Regions from separate parts of the Amycolatopsis sp. NPDC039088 genome, predicted to be linked through region 3. Evidence: riboswitches for the same ligand, from Rfam matches in the RefSeq annotation. Region 3 holds a riboswitch; each other region holds the start of a gene.
What was found. Region 3 has a riboswitch for S-adenosylmethionine ahead of thrC (threonine synthase). Riboswitches for the same ligand answer to the same signal wherever they lie in the genome.

Region 1: another riboswitch for S-adenosylmethionine. It lies ahead of ACZ7KI_RS22655 (methionine ABC transporter ATP-binding protein); the one in region 3 lies ahead of thrC (threonine synthase).
Region 2: another riboswitch for S-adenosylmethionine. It lies ahead of ACZ7KI_RS16885 (aminotransferase class V-fold PLP-dependent enzyme); the one in region 3 lies ahead of thrC (threonine synthase).

What each region holds. Positions count from the first base shown of each region.
Region 1 covers NZ_JBVKAE010000017.1:141,297-145,567, forward strand. Annotated here, with positions in the region: gene ACZ7KI_RS22645 (ABC-F family ATP-binding cassette domain-containing protein) at 1-568, opposite strand, end outside; gene ACZ7KI_RS22650 (4-(cytidine 5'-diphospho)-2-C-methyl-D-erythritol kinase) at 637-1,602, opposite strand; gene ACZ7KI_RS22655 (methionine ABC transporter ATP-binding protein) at 1,724-2,734, opposite strand; SAM riboswitch class I at 2,945-3,035, opposite strand; gene rsmA (16S rRNA (adenine(1518)-N(6)/adenine(1519)-N(6))-dimethyltransferase RsmA) at 3,278-4,114, opposite strand; gene ACZ7KI_RS22665 (GNAT family N-acetyltransferase) at 4,155-4,271, shown strand, end outside.
Region 2 covers NZ_JBVKAE010000011.1:176,265-180,535, reverse strand. Annotated here, with positions in the region: gene ACZ7KI_RS16895 (potassium/proton antiporter) at 1-506, shown strand, start outside; gene ACZ7KI_RS16890 (M23 family metallopeptidase) at 649-1,329, shown strand; SAM riboswitch class IV at 1,435-1,549, shown strand; gene ACZ7KI_RS16885 (aminotransferase class V-fold PLP-dependent enzyme) at 1,582-2,946, shown strand; gene ACZ7KI_RS16880 (hypothetical protein) at 2,966-3,586, shown strand; gene lspA (signal peptidase II) at 3,611-4,174, shown strand; gene ACZ7KI_RS16870 (RluA family pseudouridine synthase) at 4,171-4,271, shown strand, end outside.
Region 3 covers NZ_JBVKAE010000010.1:51,578-55,848, reverse strand. Annotated here, with positions in the region: gene ACZ7KI_RS15095 (ComEC/Rec2 family competence protein) at 1-552, shown strand, start outside; gene thrC (threonine synthase) at 570-1,835, opposite strand; SAM riboswitch class I at 1,848-1,980, opposite strand; gene holA (DNA polymerase III subunit delta) at 2,116-3,099, shown strand; gene rpsT (30S ribosomal protein S20) at 3,152-3,412, opposite strand; gene ACZ7KI_RS15075 (EamA family transporter) at 3,745-4,271, shown strand, end outside.

The DNA of each region.
Region 1 (4,271 bases), on a different contig from region 3:
CACTCGCGACCGTGTCGAGGAACCACCGGTCGTGGGTGACGACCACGACCGCGATCTTGCGGTTGAGCAGGTGGTCCGCCAGCCACCGCACACCTTCGACGTCCAAGTGGTTCGTCGGCTCGTCGAGGACCACGAGGTCGAGCTCGCCGGTGAGGGCCGCGGCCAGCGCGACTCGACGCCGTTCACCGCCGGACAGGTTCGCCGTCGGGGTGTCGACCCCGAGAGCGGTGATCCCCAGACCGTCCATAATGGACCTGACTCGCGCGTCGGCGGCCCATTCGTGCTCCGCGCCGTAGCGCTCCAGCACGACGTCGCCGATGGTGCTGCCGCCGGGAAGCTCGGTCCGCTGGGTGACGACGGCCATCCGCAGGCCACGGACGTGACTCACCCGCCCCGCGTCCGGCTCACTGAGCCCCGCGAGGACTTCCAGCAAGGTCGTCTTCCCGCCTCCGTTGAGACCGACGACGCCGACGCGCTGTCCCTCCGCGACACCAAGCGAAACACCATCGAGCAGCGGGCGCACCCCGTAGGACTTGCTCACCGACTCCAGGTTGACCAAGTTGGCCATTCCTCAGCCGATCCTTTCCAAAAAGCTTGCACCACAAGGGAATTTAAGACATGTCCGTTCGGACATCCTCACGCGTGTACTCGAGGCGGCGCCGGTCGTGGCGCGTCGTCCCCGCCGACCAGCCGGGCGCCGGGAACCGGTCCGTGCGCGACGCGAACCGTCCGGCACACCCCCACACCGGACAACTCCGCGGCGACCTCGACCGCAGACTGGGCGTCCGCGCAGAGAAACGCGCAGGTCGGCCCGGACCCGGAGACGGTGCCCGCGAGTGCCCCCGCGTTGACCCCCGCCCTCAAGGTGCGCCGCAGTCCAGGACGCAACGAGACGGCGGCCGCCTGCAGGTCGTTGCCCAGAAGCAGGGCCAGCTGCCGAGGGTCACCCGACGCCAGCGCTTCGACCACCGGGGTATGGGAACCGATCCGCGGCGGGTTGCCCTCTTCGCGCAACCTGTCCAGTTCGCCGAACACACGCGGGGTCGAAAGACCACGCTGGTCGAACGCCAGTACCCAGTGGAAGGTGTGCCGCGACAGGACCGGCACCAGTTGCTCACCTCGGCCTGTCCCCAGTGCGGTTCCACCGTAAAGCGCAAAAGGGACGTCGCTGCCGAGCTTGGCGGCGATACCGGCCAGTTCGTCGCGGGAGATGTCGAGCTTCCAGAGTGACGCGAGCCCGACCAAGGTCGCGGCCGCGTCAGCGCTGCCCCCGGCCATCCCTCCGGCGACCGGGATGCCTTTGCGGAGCACCACGCGAACCTTGGATTCGCCGTCCGCCTTGCCTACATGAGCCGCCAGCGCCTGCGCGGCCTTCCATGCCAGGTTGTTGGCCCCGGTCGGTACGGAACCTTCCCCCTCGCCATAGACCTCGACACCCGGGTCTTCGGTGACCGCCACGGTCACCTCGTCGGTCAGGGAAAGCGCCTGGAACACGGTCACCAGCTCGTGGTAGCCGTCCGGACGTACGTCACCGACCGACAGGTGCAGGTTGACCTTGGCGGGAACCCTGACGGTGACTGGAGGCGGTACGACGGCGAGCACGCGTCAAGCCTACGTGGCCGCCCCACTTGTGCTGCCACCAGGAGAAAGAGAACAGGACGAGTCAGACATGAACGGGCCGCCCTGGACGGATTTAGTCCAGGGCGGCCCGTTCGTGGAGAAATCAGGCGGCGACGCCCTGCGGTCCGCGAACCGGGTGCGTCACGTGGCCGCCGCGTTCGGCGATCCAGGCGAGCGCGGCGTCCGCGTGCTCACCGCGCACACCGAGGCGGAACCGGCCGACCGGTGTGTCGCCGATGCGGGTCAGACCGCCCCCGATGGTGGCGAGTTCGACGTCGAAGCGGCCGGCGGCCTCGGGCAGCAGGGCGCCGACCGACGCGAAGCCGACAAGCACGACGTCCACCGCGCGGTCGTACTTCGAGGCCTGAGCCCGGCTGGTTTCGATCGCGGGAAGCAGCGCCTGCGCCGTCCGGCTGTTCGGGTCGGAGACCAAGTCGAGCACGGTCCCGCGTTCGATGATCGCACCGGCTTCGAGAACCGCCACGTCATCGCAGACACGGCGAACCACGCCGACGTCAGGTGTGGTGAGCAGCACGGTCACGCCGAGCTCGGCGCGCGCACGGTCGAGCACGGTCAAAACCGCGCCGGACTCCTCGGGCCGCACACCCGCGGTCGGGTCGTCGGCCAGGAGCACGGACGGCCCGGCGGCCAAGGCCTTGGCGATCGCCACTCGGCGCAGCTGCCCCTCGGACAGTTCGCCCGGCCGCTGACCTGCCCGTGGCGTGAGTCCGACCAGGTCGAGCAGGTTGCCCACCCGGTTTCGGCGCTGCGGTCCGTCGAGGCCGAGCTGCTCGAGCGGTGAAGCGATGTTGCCGGCGATGGTGCGCTCCGCGAGCAGCTCCGGCTTGGTGCTCACGACACCGACCTGGCGGCGGATCTCGCGCAGGCGGCGTCCGTCCAGCGTCCCGGTGTTGAGGCCGTCGAGCCGGACGACGCCCCGGTCAGGACGCTCCTGAAGCCCGATGCAACGAGCGAGGGTCGACTTGCCGGAGCCCGCCGGACCGACGACTCCGAACAGCGAGCCCGCTTGGATGTCCACGCTGACGTCGCGCAGGGCGACGACGGGATTTCCGTTGAGGGGGAAGGACTTCGACAAGTTTTCGACAGTGATCACGAAAGGCTCCATGCGAATGGGGCGCCGCTTCTTTCGAGCGCGCCAACCGTCACCGATTAACCGTCCAGAGCGGACGGATTTCAGAGGTAAGGGAAAGACTCAGGCAGTAACGGTGGAGCGTCGACACGCACTTACCGTGCGGCGACCTTCATCGACGACACGTCGCCTGGTCAGCAGGAGCGGGTGGGTGACCCTGTTCATTAGGCACAGCCTCCATCGGTCCTGGCGGTAGCACCTGCCCTGTGGAGGGTGGTTGCTGCGACTTCGGCGAGCCAGGTCTCTCAGTCGCTCGGGATGGCCCACTGAGTAAAACCGATCCCACTGGATGAAAGCAAGCGCGTAGGCGCAGATCACACGTCTGGCGGTGCCCACTCTACAGGATCCGCTGTCCATATCATGAGACAGCGGCAGCGTTTCCAGATCCGCGTCACGGTTCCCGCCTGCTAAGACAGGCTAGAACGGCGCATATCGAGAAGAGGGTTATGCCATCGTGCTGACCTCGGACGGCATTCGACGGGCAGCACCCTCATGCCCACCCGCTGGTCATTCGGCCGCGGCGGCGATACGAGCGAATTGATGAACATCCAACTGCTCGCCGCGAGTCTTGGGGTCGACACCCGCCTTCTCGAGCAACTCCCCCGCCCGTTCGGCGGAACCTGCCCACGACGCCAGCGCCGCGCGCAAAGTCTTTCGCCGCTGGGAGAAGGCGGCGTCGACGACCGCGAACAGGCGCTGCCGGTCCACGGACCACACCAAGTCGCCACGTTCGAAGGCGACCAATGCGGAATCCACGTTCGGAACAGGCCAGAACACCGATCGCGGCACCGCGGCGACTTTGCGCGCCTTCCCGTACCACGCCAGCTTGACGCTGGGCACGCCGTAAGTCCGGCTCCCGGGCCCGGCGGCCATCCGGTCCGCGACCTCGGTCTGGACCATCACGAGACCGCTGGTCAGCGACGGCAGCTCGGCAAGTAGGTGCAGCACGACGGGAACGGCGACGTTGTACGGCAGATTCGCGACGAGCGCCGTGGGCCGTTCGGGCAGGTCCTCCGCCTTGATCCGCAAAGCGTCCGCCCCGACGACCGTCAGCCTTTCGGCCCCCCCTCGCTCGGCCACCGTGTCCGGCAACCGTCCGGCCAGGACGGGATCGATCTCGACCGCGACGACCTTGGCACCGGTCGCGAGCAGACCAAGGGTCAACGAGCCGAGCCCCGGTCCGACTTCCAGTACGACGTCGTCTTCGCCGACTCCTGAAAGATCGACGATACGGCGCACGGTGTTCGGATCGTGCACGAAATTCTGACCGAGCTTCTTGGTCGGACGTACGTCCAGCTCGGCCGCCAACGCCCTGATCTCCGCAGGCCCGAGCAGTTCAGTCACCTGACGATCGTAGCCAGCCCCGGTGGGCCACGATTGGCCGGTGGACAACGTCGCACTCGAAGGTGAGAAAGTCCGGCTGCGTGACTGGCGGCCGTCGGATATCCGATCGCTCCGCGACCTACTCGATCCCGCGCGGCCATGGCATAAGACGAATGGC
Region 2 (4,271 bases), on a different contig from region 3:
AGGTGTTCCTGTCCTGGGCCGGACTGCGCGGGGCGGTCCCGATCGTGCTCGCGCTGATCCCGCTGTCGTCCGGGGTGCCCGGCGCGCAGGAACTCGTCGACGCGGTGTTCGTCCTGGTCATCGTGCTGACCCTGCTCCAAGGCGCGACCTTGACCCCGCTCGCCAAGGTGCTCGGGCTGGCACAGCACGCCGAAGCGCACGAGATCGACGTCGACTCCGCGCCACTCGACGAGATGGGTGCCGAGCTGCTGCAGGTCCGCATCCATCCCGGGTCCAAGATGCACGGCGTCTACCTGGCGGAACTGCGGCTTCCGGTGGGGGCGACGATCAGCCTGCTCGTCCGCGACGGCACCGGGTTCACACCCAACAAGAACACCCGGCTCCAGGAACGGGATCAGTTACTCGTAGTCACCACCTCTGAAGCGCGTGACGGCGCCGAACGACGGCTTCGTGCCGTCGACCGGGCCGGTCGCCTCGCCAGGTGGAAGGGCGAATCCGGCCAGTAGGTCACCAACCAGCCCCGGTGGTTCGTCCGAAGATCTCGGAAAGTTCGTCACTGGTTATTCCCTTTTGTACTCCTTTTGGATTACTTTCCCGGCAATCCACTCCATCGAATGGGTGAGTGTCACGGGTTAAGGAGTACGCAAGGTGACGAATCTTCGTGCGCAGTTCGCCAGCCTGGGGGCCGCGGCCGTTCTCGTCGGGGTGATCCTGTCGGCGCCCGCGTCGGCCGCGGGCGCGTTCCCGGCGTTCGGCTTGCCGTTCGACACCGGCCAGTCGGTCTACTCGGCGGGGATCCACTCGGACAACGGAGCCTCCGGCGTGAAGAACGCCATCGACTTCAGCCCGGCGGACAAGACCGTCCGCGTCCCGCTGGCAGGTACCGTCCGGATCCAGCACTGCGACGGCGGCGACTGGGTGACCGTCGACCACGACGGCGGCTGGCGGACCGGGTACTACCACCTGGAAGGCATTGCGGTCACCGACGGCCAGCGCGTCGTCCCGGGTGACGCCCTCGGCCGGACCGGGAACGCGCTGCCCTGTGGTGGCAGCAGCACCGGCGCGCACGTGCACTTCACCCTGTGGACCCTGCCGACGGCAGCCGCCCAGGGCGGAGACTCCCGCGACTTCGGCGTCGGCGCGGGCAACTGGAACGGGATGTCCTACGACGAGGTCTCGACCAAGGTCGCCGAGGCGTACGGCGAACCGGTCGACGGCAAGACCTTCGGCGGCTGGCAGTTCACCGCGGGCGCCGAGCAGTACTCGGGTACCGCCACCGAAGTCGGCTCCCGCTCCGTCGTTTCCCTGCCCGGCCGATTCCGCGTCTGACTCCGGCGTCCGGGGTTCTTCTCGCTTGCGGAGTACGTGAGCGGCGTCTCAACATGCGGGCAAGGGGTGGCTCGATCGCCGGGGCATCCGCTAACTTCGTCCCTAGGTCACGAGTGTCAGCGTCAAGCCCCGGCTAGCTGACCGGCAACCCTCCTTCCGCGGTGGGGTGCCCCGGGTGAGGACCTGGCTCGTCGCGCGGTGCGACGGGCAAGCGCGGGATCCTCGTCGGGTCCCCTGGCCCGGAGGATGACGATGACTCTCGCTCTCGAACGCACCAGCACCCCCGCCACTGTCGCGGAAACCGTTGCGACGCACGAAATCCCGGCGGTCGCCTGCGCCGATCTGCGGGTCCCGCTGGTCACCGGCGGCGACATCGGCTACGCCAACCTCGACCACGCGGCGAGTGCCCCCTGTCTGGACAAGGTGCGTGACGCGGTCGACGAGTTCCTGCCCTGGTACGCCAGCGTGCACCGCGGCGCGGGGTTCGCTTCGCAGATCTCCACCAAACTTTACGAGCGCACGCGCGGAATCCTGCGGAAGTTCGTCGACGCCCGCTCGACCGACACCGTGGTGTTCACCCGTAACACCACCGATTCCTTCAACCTTCTCGCCCGCAGCCTGCCGAAGCACACGTCGGTCGTCGTGTTCGACACCGACCACCACGCCGCCTTGCTGCCGTGGAAGGGTCCGAACGTCCGCCGGATCAAGACGCCGCGTACCCGCCTCGCCGCGGTGTCCGCTGTGGACGAAGCACTCGCGGACTGCCCGCAGGGCCCGCGGCTGGTCGTCGTCACCGGCGCGTCCAACGTGACCGGGGAACTGTTGCCGGTCAAGGAGATCGCCGCGGTGGCGCGACGGCACGGCGCCCGGATCGCCCTCGACGCCGCGCAGCTCGCGCCGCACCGCCGGATCTCCGTGCGCGAGCTGGACGTCGACTACATCGCGCTGTCGGGCCACAAGCTGTACGCGCCCTTCGGTGCCGGTGCGCTGATCGGCCGCGCCGACTGGCTCCGCGCCGCCCAGCCGTACCTCGCCGGTGGCGGTGCGACGAAGCTGGTCACCCGCGACTCCGAGGACCTCGGTGTCGTCTGGAACGCGGGCGCCGAGCGGCACGAAGCCGGTTCCCCCAACACTGTCGGCGTCTACGCGCTCGGCGTCGCCTGCGAGACGTTGGCCGCGAATTGGGACGCGGTCGTCGCCCACGAGGACGAACTGCTGGCCCGGCTGCGGCGTGGTCTCGCCGGTATCCCCGGCTTCGCCGAGCTGCGGTTGTTCGACGCGCCGGTCGACAGGGTCGGCACGCTGAGCTTCGTCGTCGACGGCTTCGAGCCGGGCTGGCTCGCCGCCGTCCTGTCCGCGGAGTACGGCATCGGTGTGCGGGACGGCGCGTTCTGCGCGCATATCGCGACCAAGCGGCTGATCTCCGCCGCCGGTTCGGCCGGTCAGCAGGCCATCCGGGTCAGCCTCGGTCTCGGCAGCACCGCCGAGCACGTGGACCGGCTCGTGCTGGCGCTGCGCCAGATCGTCGCCCGCGGCGCCCGCTGGCAGTACGAAAAGCCGGAGGGCCGCTGGGTGCCGGAGAACGACCCCCGGGAGCTTCCCCCGTTCTGCGCCTGACCCACTACCCTCACCCGGCATGGGGAACGAGCGACCGCGTTACTGGTTTCCGTTGGCACTGCTGGGGTTCGTCCAGCTGATCGTGGTGGCGCTGTCGTTCGGCCCGCCGTGGTCGGAGGGATGGTTCGCCTACGCGCCCGCCACGGGCGGCCAGCAGTTCCTGACGCAGAACCTGTACGGCGTGGAGATGAGCCGCGCGAACGCGGTCGCGTTGGACGCGTCGTTCTCCGGCGTCGGCCGCGACGACGGCTGGCTGTTCGCCGTACTCGTGGTCTACCTCGGCACCGTGCTCTTCTACGCCGTCAAGGCCACGCGGGCGGGGGACGGCCCGCGGTGGTGGAAGGTCCTCGCGCTCGCCGTCGGCGGCCTGGTCGCCATCCTGCTGGCGGATCTGGTCGGCTACTGGGAATTCGACATGGACGGCGACGCGCGGAGCGCGGTACTGCTGACGCTGGGCCTGGTCCTGCTCGCCTGGCTGGACCGCAGTGTGCTGGTGCTGGTCGTGGCCGCGGCGTTCGTGCTCTGCGCGGTCGTGCTCGCCCAAGGACGGCTCGCGCTGGTGTTGTCGTCACTGGTCGTGCTCGCCGGGGCGTTCGCGGCGCTGCTGAGCAGGCCGAAGGCGGCCGCCGGACAGAGCTGAGCACACTCCGTGGAGAATAGGGGAGTGAGTACAGAGCCCGAGACCGCGCCGCCGTCGCCGCCGCTGCCCAAAAAGCGCGTCGCCGTCGTGTTCGCCGTCGCCGCCGTGCTGTGGGGGATCGACCTCCTCACCAAGCAGCTCGCCGTGTCCACGCTGGAGGGCAAACAGCCGGTCGAGTTCCTCGGTGGGCTGGTGTACTTCCAGCTGGTGCGCAACCCCGGTGCCGCCTTCTCGATGGCGACCGGGCTGACCTGGGTGCTCGCGCTGGTCGCGGCCGCGGTCGTGGTCGCCATCGTCTGGCTGGCCCGGCGGCTGCGTTCGGTCGGCTGGGCGATCGGTCTCGGGCTGGTGCTGGCCGGCGCGCTCGGCAACCTGACCGACCGGATCTTCCGCGCGCCGGGCCCGTTGCGGGGGCACGTGGTCGACATGATCTCCGCGTTCGCGCCGAACGGGCAGGGCTGGGCGATCTTCAACGTCGCCGACTCCGCCATCTGCGTCGGCGGCGTGCTCATCGTCATCCTCTCCCTGCTGGGCAAGGACTACGACGGAACATCTACAAAGGACACGAAGAAGGCGGCAACAGAATGAGCGCGCGCATGCTGCCCGTTCCCGACGGGCTCGACGGAATGCGCGTCGACGCGGGACTGGCGAAACTGCTGGGACTTTCCCGCACCGTCGTGGCGGA
Region 3 (4,271 bases):
CGGGCGCCCGCGTGGGCGTGGCAGCAGGTCGCCGACGAAACCGCGCGCCGTGGGATTCCCTTGCTGGAACTGGGGATCGGGCAACGGCTGGACTGGCCGGGACTGTCACTGGAGGTACTGGGGCCACGTTATGTCACACGGCGATCAGTCCTCGAGCAGGACGGCACGGTGATCAACAACGGGTCGGTCGTCCTGCGTGCCGGGACCCCGGCCGGCCGGTTGCTGCTGACCGGCGACGTCGAACTCGCCGCGCAGGCCGACCTGATGGCGGAGGGGGTCGATCTGCGTGCCGAGATCTTGAAGGTGCCGCACCACGGAAGCCGTTACACGGCACCGGATTTCCTCAACGTCGTCGCGCCGAGGGTAGCGTTGGTGAGTGTCGGCGCCGGAAACACCTACGGCCATCCAAGTAAGTCCACTTTGGACAACCTGGCCGCTGTCGGTGCTTTGGTCGCCAGGACGGACACGGATGGCGACACCGCGGTCGTCGCCGACGCGCGAGGTCTCGCCCTGCTGCGCCGGGGTGAGCCCCGCGGCCCGCCTCGTTCCTGAGGCGGGCCGGCGGGATCTCAGATGCCGAGTGCCTCGCGGACAGCGTCGGCCGAAGCGCTGACGGTGGCCTTCGGGCCGACCTTGTCCTCGATGGCGTCGAGGGTTTTGAGGCCGTCGCCGGTGATCAGCAGCACGATCTCGGCGTCCGGGTCGAGCTTGCCGGTCTCGATGAGCTTCTTGGCCGTCGCCACGGTGACCCCGCCGGCGGTCTCGGTGAAGATGCCCTCAGTGCGGGCGAGCAGCCGGATGCCTTCGACGACTTCTTCGTCGGTGACGTCTTCGATCGCTCCGCCGGTGCGGTTGACCACGTCGAGGACGTACGGGCCGTCGGCCGGGTTACCGATCGCCAGCGACCGGGCGATCGTGTCCGGCTTGACCGGCTGGACGACGTCGTGGCCCGCGCGGAACGCGGCCGAGACGGGGGAGCAGCCGGTGGCCTGCGCGCCGAACACCTTGTACGGCGTTTCCTCGACGAGGCCGAGCTGTCCGAACTCGCGGAAACCCTTGTCCACCTTGGTGAGCTGGGAACCGGAGGCGATCGGCACCACGATCTGCGGGGGAAGGCGCCAGCCGAGCTGCTCGGCGACCTCGAAGGCCAGTGTCTTGGAGCCTTCCGAGTAGTAGGGCCGGACGTTCACGTTGACGAACGCCCAGCTCTCCTGCTCCGCAGCGAGCTGGGTGGCGAGCCGGTTCACGTCGTCGTAGTTGCCGTCGACCGCGATCAGGTCACCGTCGTACACGGCGGTGGTGAGGATCTTGGCGCGTTCGAGGGTCTTCGGGATCAGCACGACCGACCGCCAGCCCGCGCGGGCCGCCGCGGCGGCGACCGCGTTGGCCAGGTTGCCGGTCGACGGACAGGCGAGCACCTCGAACCCGAACTCGCGCGCGGCCGCGAGCGCGACGGCGACCACGCGGTCCTTGAACGAGTGGGTGGGGTTGCCGGTGTCGTCCTTGACCCAGATCTTCTTGACGCCGAGCGCTTTCGCCAGCCTGTCAGCCTGGACGAGCCGGGTGGCGCCGGGTTCGGTGTTGGGGATTTCTTCGACGTTCGAGGGAACGGGAAGGAGTTTCTTGTAGCGCCAGATGTTCTTCGGCCCCGCTTCGATGTCCTCGCGGCGCACGCGGCCGAAGTCGTAGGCGACCTCGAGCGGCGAGAAGTCCTCGGCGGAAACGAATTCGGGGGCGAGCGGCTGCCGGTGTCCCTCTTCCTTCGACACCAGTTCGACGGCCGGTCCGAGATCCGGGGTCTTGGTGGTGGAGGTCGTGCCGAGGGTTGCGGTCATCGCGAGGTCCTTTCCTCATCTGCCCCGCCGAGGCGGGCCGGAATTGGCACCGTGTTCGTCAGCTATCCCACGATCGCGGGATGACAGGCTGACGCCGGTTGCCGGGGCTTCATCGGGCCGTTCCCTCTGCCCCTCTGGATGAGCGGTATTCACTTGTCGGCACGCGCATGATCGCGTCGCCTCGCTAACACCGTACGACATGGGGCTCGCGTGGGGCCACCGTGCCCGGAACACATCACCGGACAAAGCACACGAGAGGAGGAGTGGCAGGATCGTCACCGTGACGACGCAAGCTTCCGCCCCATCGCCGCTGGTCCTGGTCCTCGGTGAGGAAGAGCTGCTGATCGAACGCGCGATCCGTGGCGCTTCTGACGCGGCCAAAGCGGTCGACCCGACGGCGGATCTCAGCCGGATCCGGGTGTCGGACCTCACAGTCCCGGCACTCGCGGAGATGGTCAGCCCCTCACTGTTCGCCGAGGCCCGGGTCATCGTCCTCGAATCCGCGCACGACATCTCACAAGAGCTCGCCGATGGGGTGATGGCCTACATCAAGGCGCCCGCCGACGGCATCGTCCTCGTCGTCGTGCACAGCGGAGGCGGCCGGAGCAAGGCCGCCAAGGCGCTCCCCGCTGCCTTGAAGAAGGCAGGCGCGGAAGTCGTCGAGTGCTCGAAACTGACCAAGCCCGCTGAGCGAGAGTCCTTTGTCCGCAACGAAGTCCGCCGGGTGGGCGGAAAGATCGACGGACCGGCCGTGCTCGCGCTGATCGACGCGGTCGGCTCGGATCTGCGCGAGTTGTCCTCGGCCGCGACACAGCTCGTCGCGGACTCCGGGGGAGTGGTCGACGAGCAGGCGGTCCGCCGCTATCACCGGGGCCGCGCGGATGTGAACGGGTTCGCCGTCGCCGAGAAGGCCGTGGCCGGTGACAAGGCGGCGGCGCTGGAGTCACTGCGCTGGGCGATGCAGCTCGGCGTCCCGCACGTACTGGTCGCGGACGCCCTCGCCGACGCGGTCCGGACGATCGCACGGGTGTCCGGCGCCGGTCGCGGGAACCCGAACCAGATGGCGGGCGAGCTGGGGATGCCGCCGTGGAAGGTGCGCAAGGCCCAAGGGCAGGCCCGCGGCTGGGGGCAGGACGGTCTCGCCACCGCGATGCGGATCGTCGCCCGGCTCAACGCCGAGGTCAAGGGGGTCGCGGCCGACCCGGAGTACGCGCTGGAACGCGCCGTGCTGGAGGTCGTCGACGCACACGGCACCAGTCGCTGAACATGGCGAAGGGCCCCGGCGACTCGCGTCACCGGGGCCCTTCGAAAGCCGATCAGAGAGAGTTCGCGCGCTTCGCGAGCGCGGACTTCTTGTTGGCGGCCTGGTTGGCGTGGAGAACGCCCTTGGTGACGGCCTTGTCCAGCTTCTTGGCCGCGTCCTTCTGCAGCTCGAGGGCCTTGGCCTTGTCGCCGGCGTCGGCGGCCTCGCGGAACTTGCGGATCGCGGTCTTCACCGAGGACCGGATCGCCTGGTTGCGCTGACGCGCCTTCTCGTTGGTGGTGATGCGCTTGATCTGCGACTTGATGTTGGCCACGGGGGCGCTCCTCTTGATCTCTCGGTGGTTTCACCGCCGCGCTGTGACTTGGCCCTGCGCGCTCGCGAAAGCGGCGCGGGTTTCCTCCATGACGGAATGCCACACGGCGATGAAGAGCAAGCTTAACAGCCGTCCCGAGGCGGATCGCGGCCGCCTCCGGACGGGTGCTTGCGGTACGGTGAAGATCGTAGTGCCTAGGGTTCCGCCGCCTGCCCGTTCCGCGCAGCACACAATCAGGGCAGGTGGGGCAGGTCCGAGCGGCACCATCGGCGGGGCCGGAAGCGCCGCCGTTCATCTGACGGGACAAAAGCCTGGAGGACCGGGTTTTCCGCATGCGCGGAAAACGTGAAAGGTCCCCAGTGAACGCCACCGCCCTGTCCCTTGTCCTCGCCGCCGCCGTCATCCACGCCGGCTGGAACCTGGCCGCCAAGAGGATCCGCAGCGGCGGAGCCCGGTTCGTGTGGGCCTATTACAGTCTTTCCGCGGTTCTGCTCGCCCCCGTCGTGGTGATCTCGCTGGTCGTGGAGCCGCAACGTCCACAGTGGACGTGGTTGCTCGCCTCGGCGGTCACCGCCGTGTTGCACGTCACCTACGGAGTCGTCCTCCAGCGGGGTTACGCCGTCGGCGACCTCTCCGTCGTGTACCCACTCGCCCGCGGTACCGGGCCGCTGATCTCGGTGCTCGCGGCCGTGGTGCTGCTCGGCGAGCGGCCGGGTCCACTCGGTCTCGTGGGGGCGTTCCTGGTGGTGGCCGGGGTGCTGGTCATCGGGACCGGACGGTCCCCGGCGCACGCCGACGCCGCGGATCGCGTCGCTCGCCGCAAAGGCGTGGCGTACGGGCTGCTGACCGGGCTCACTAT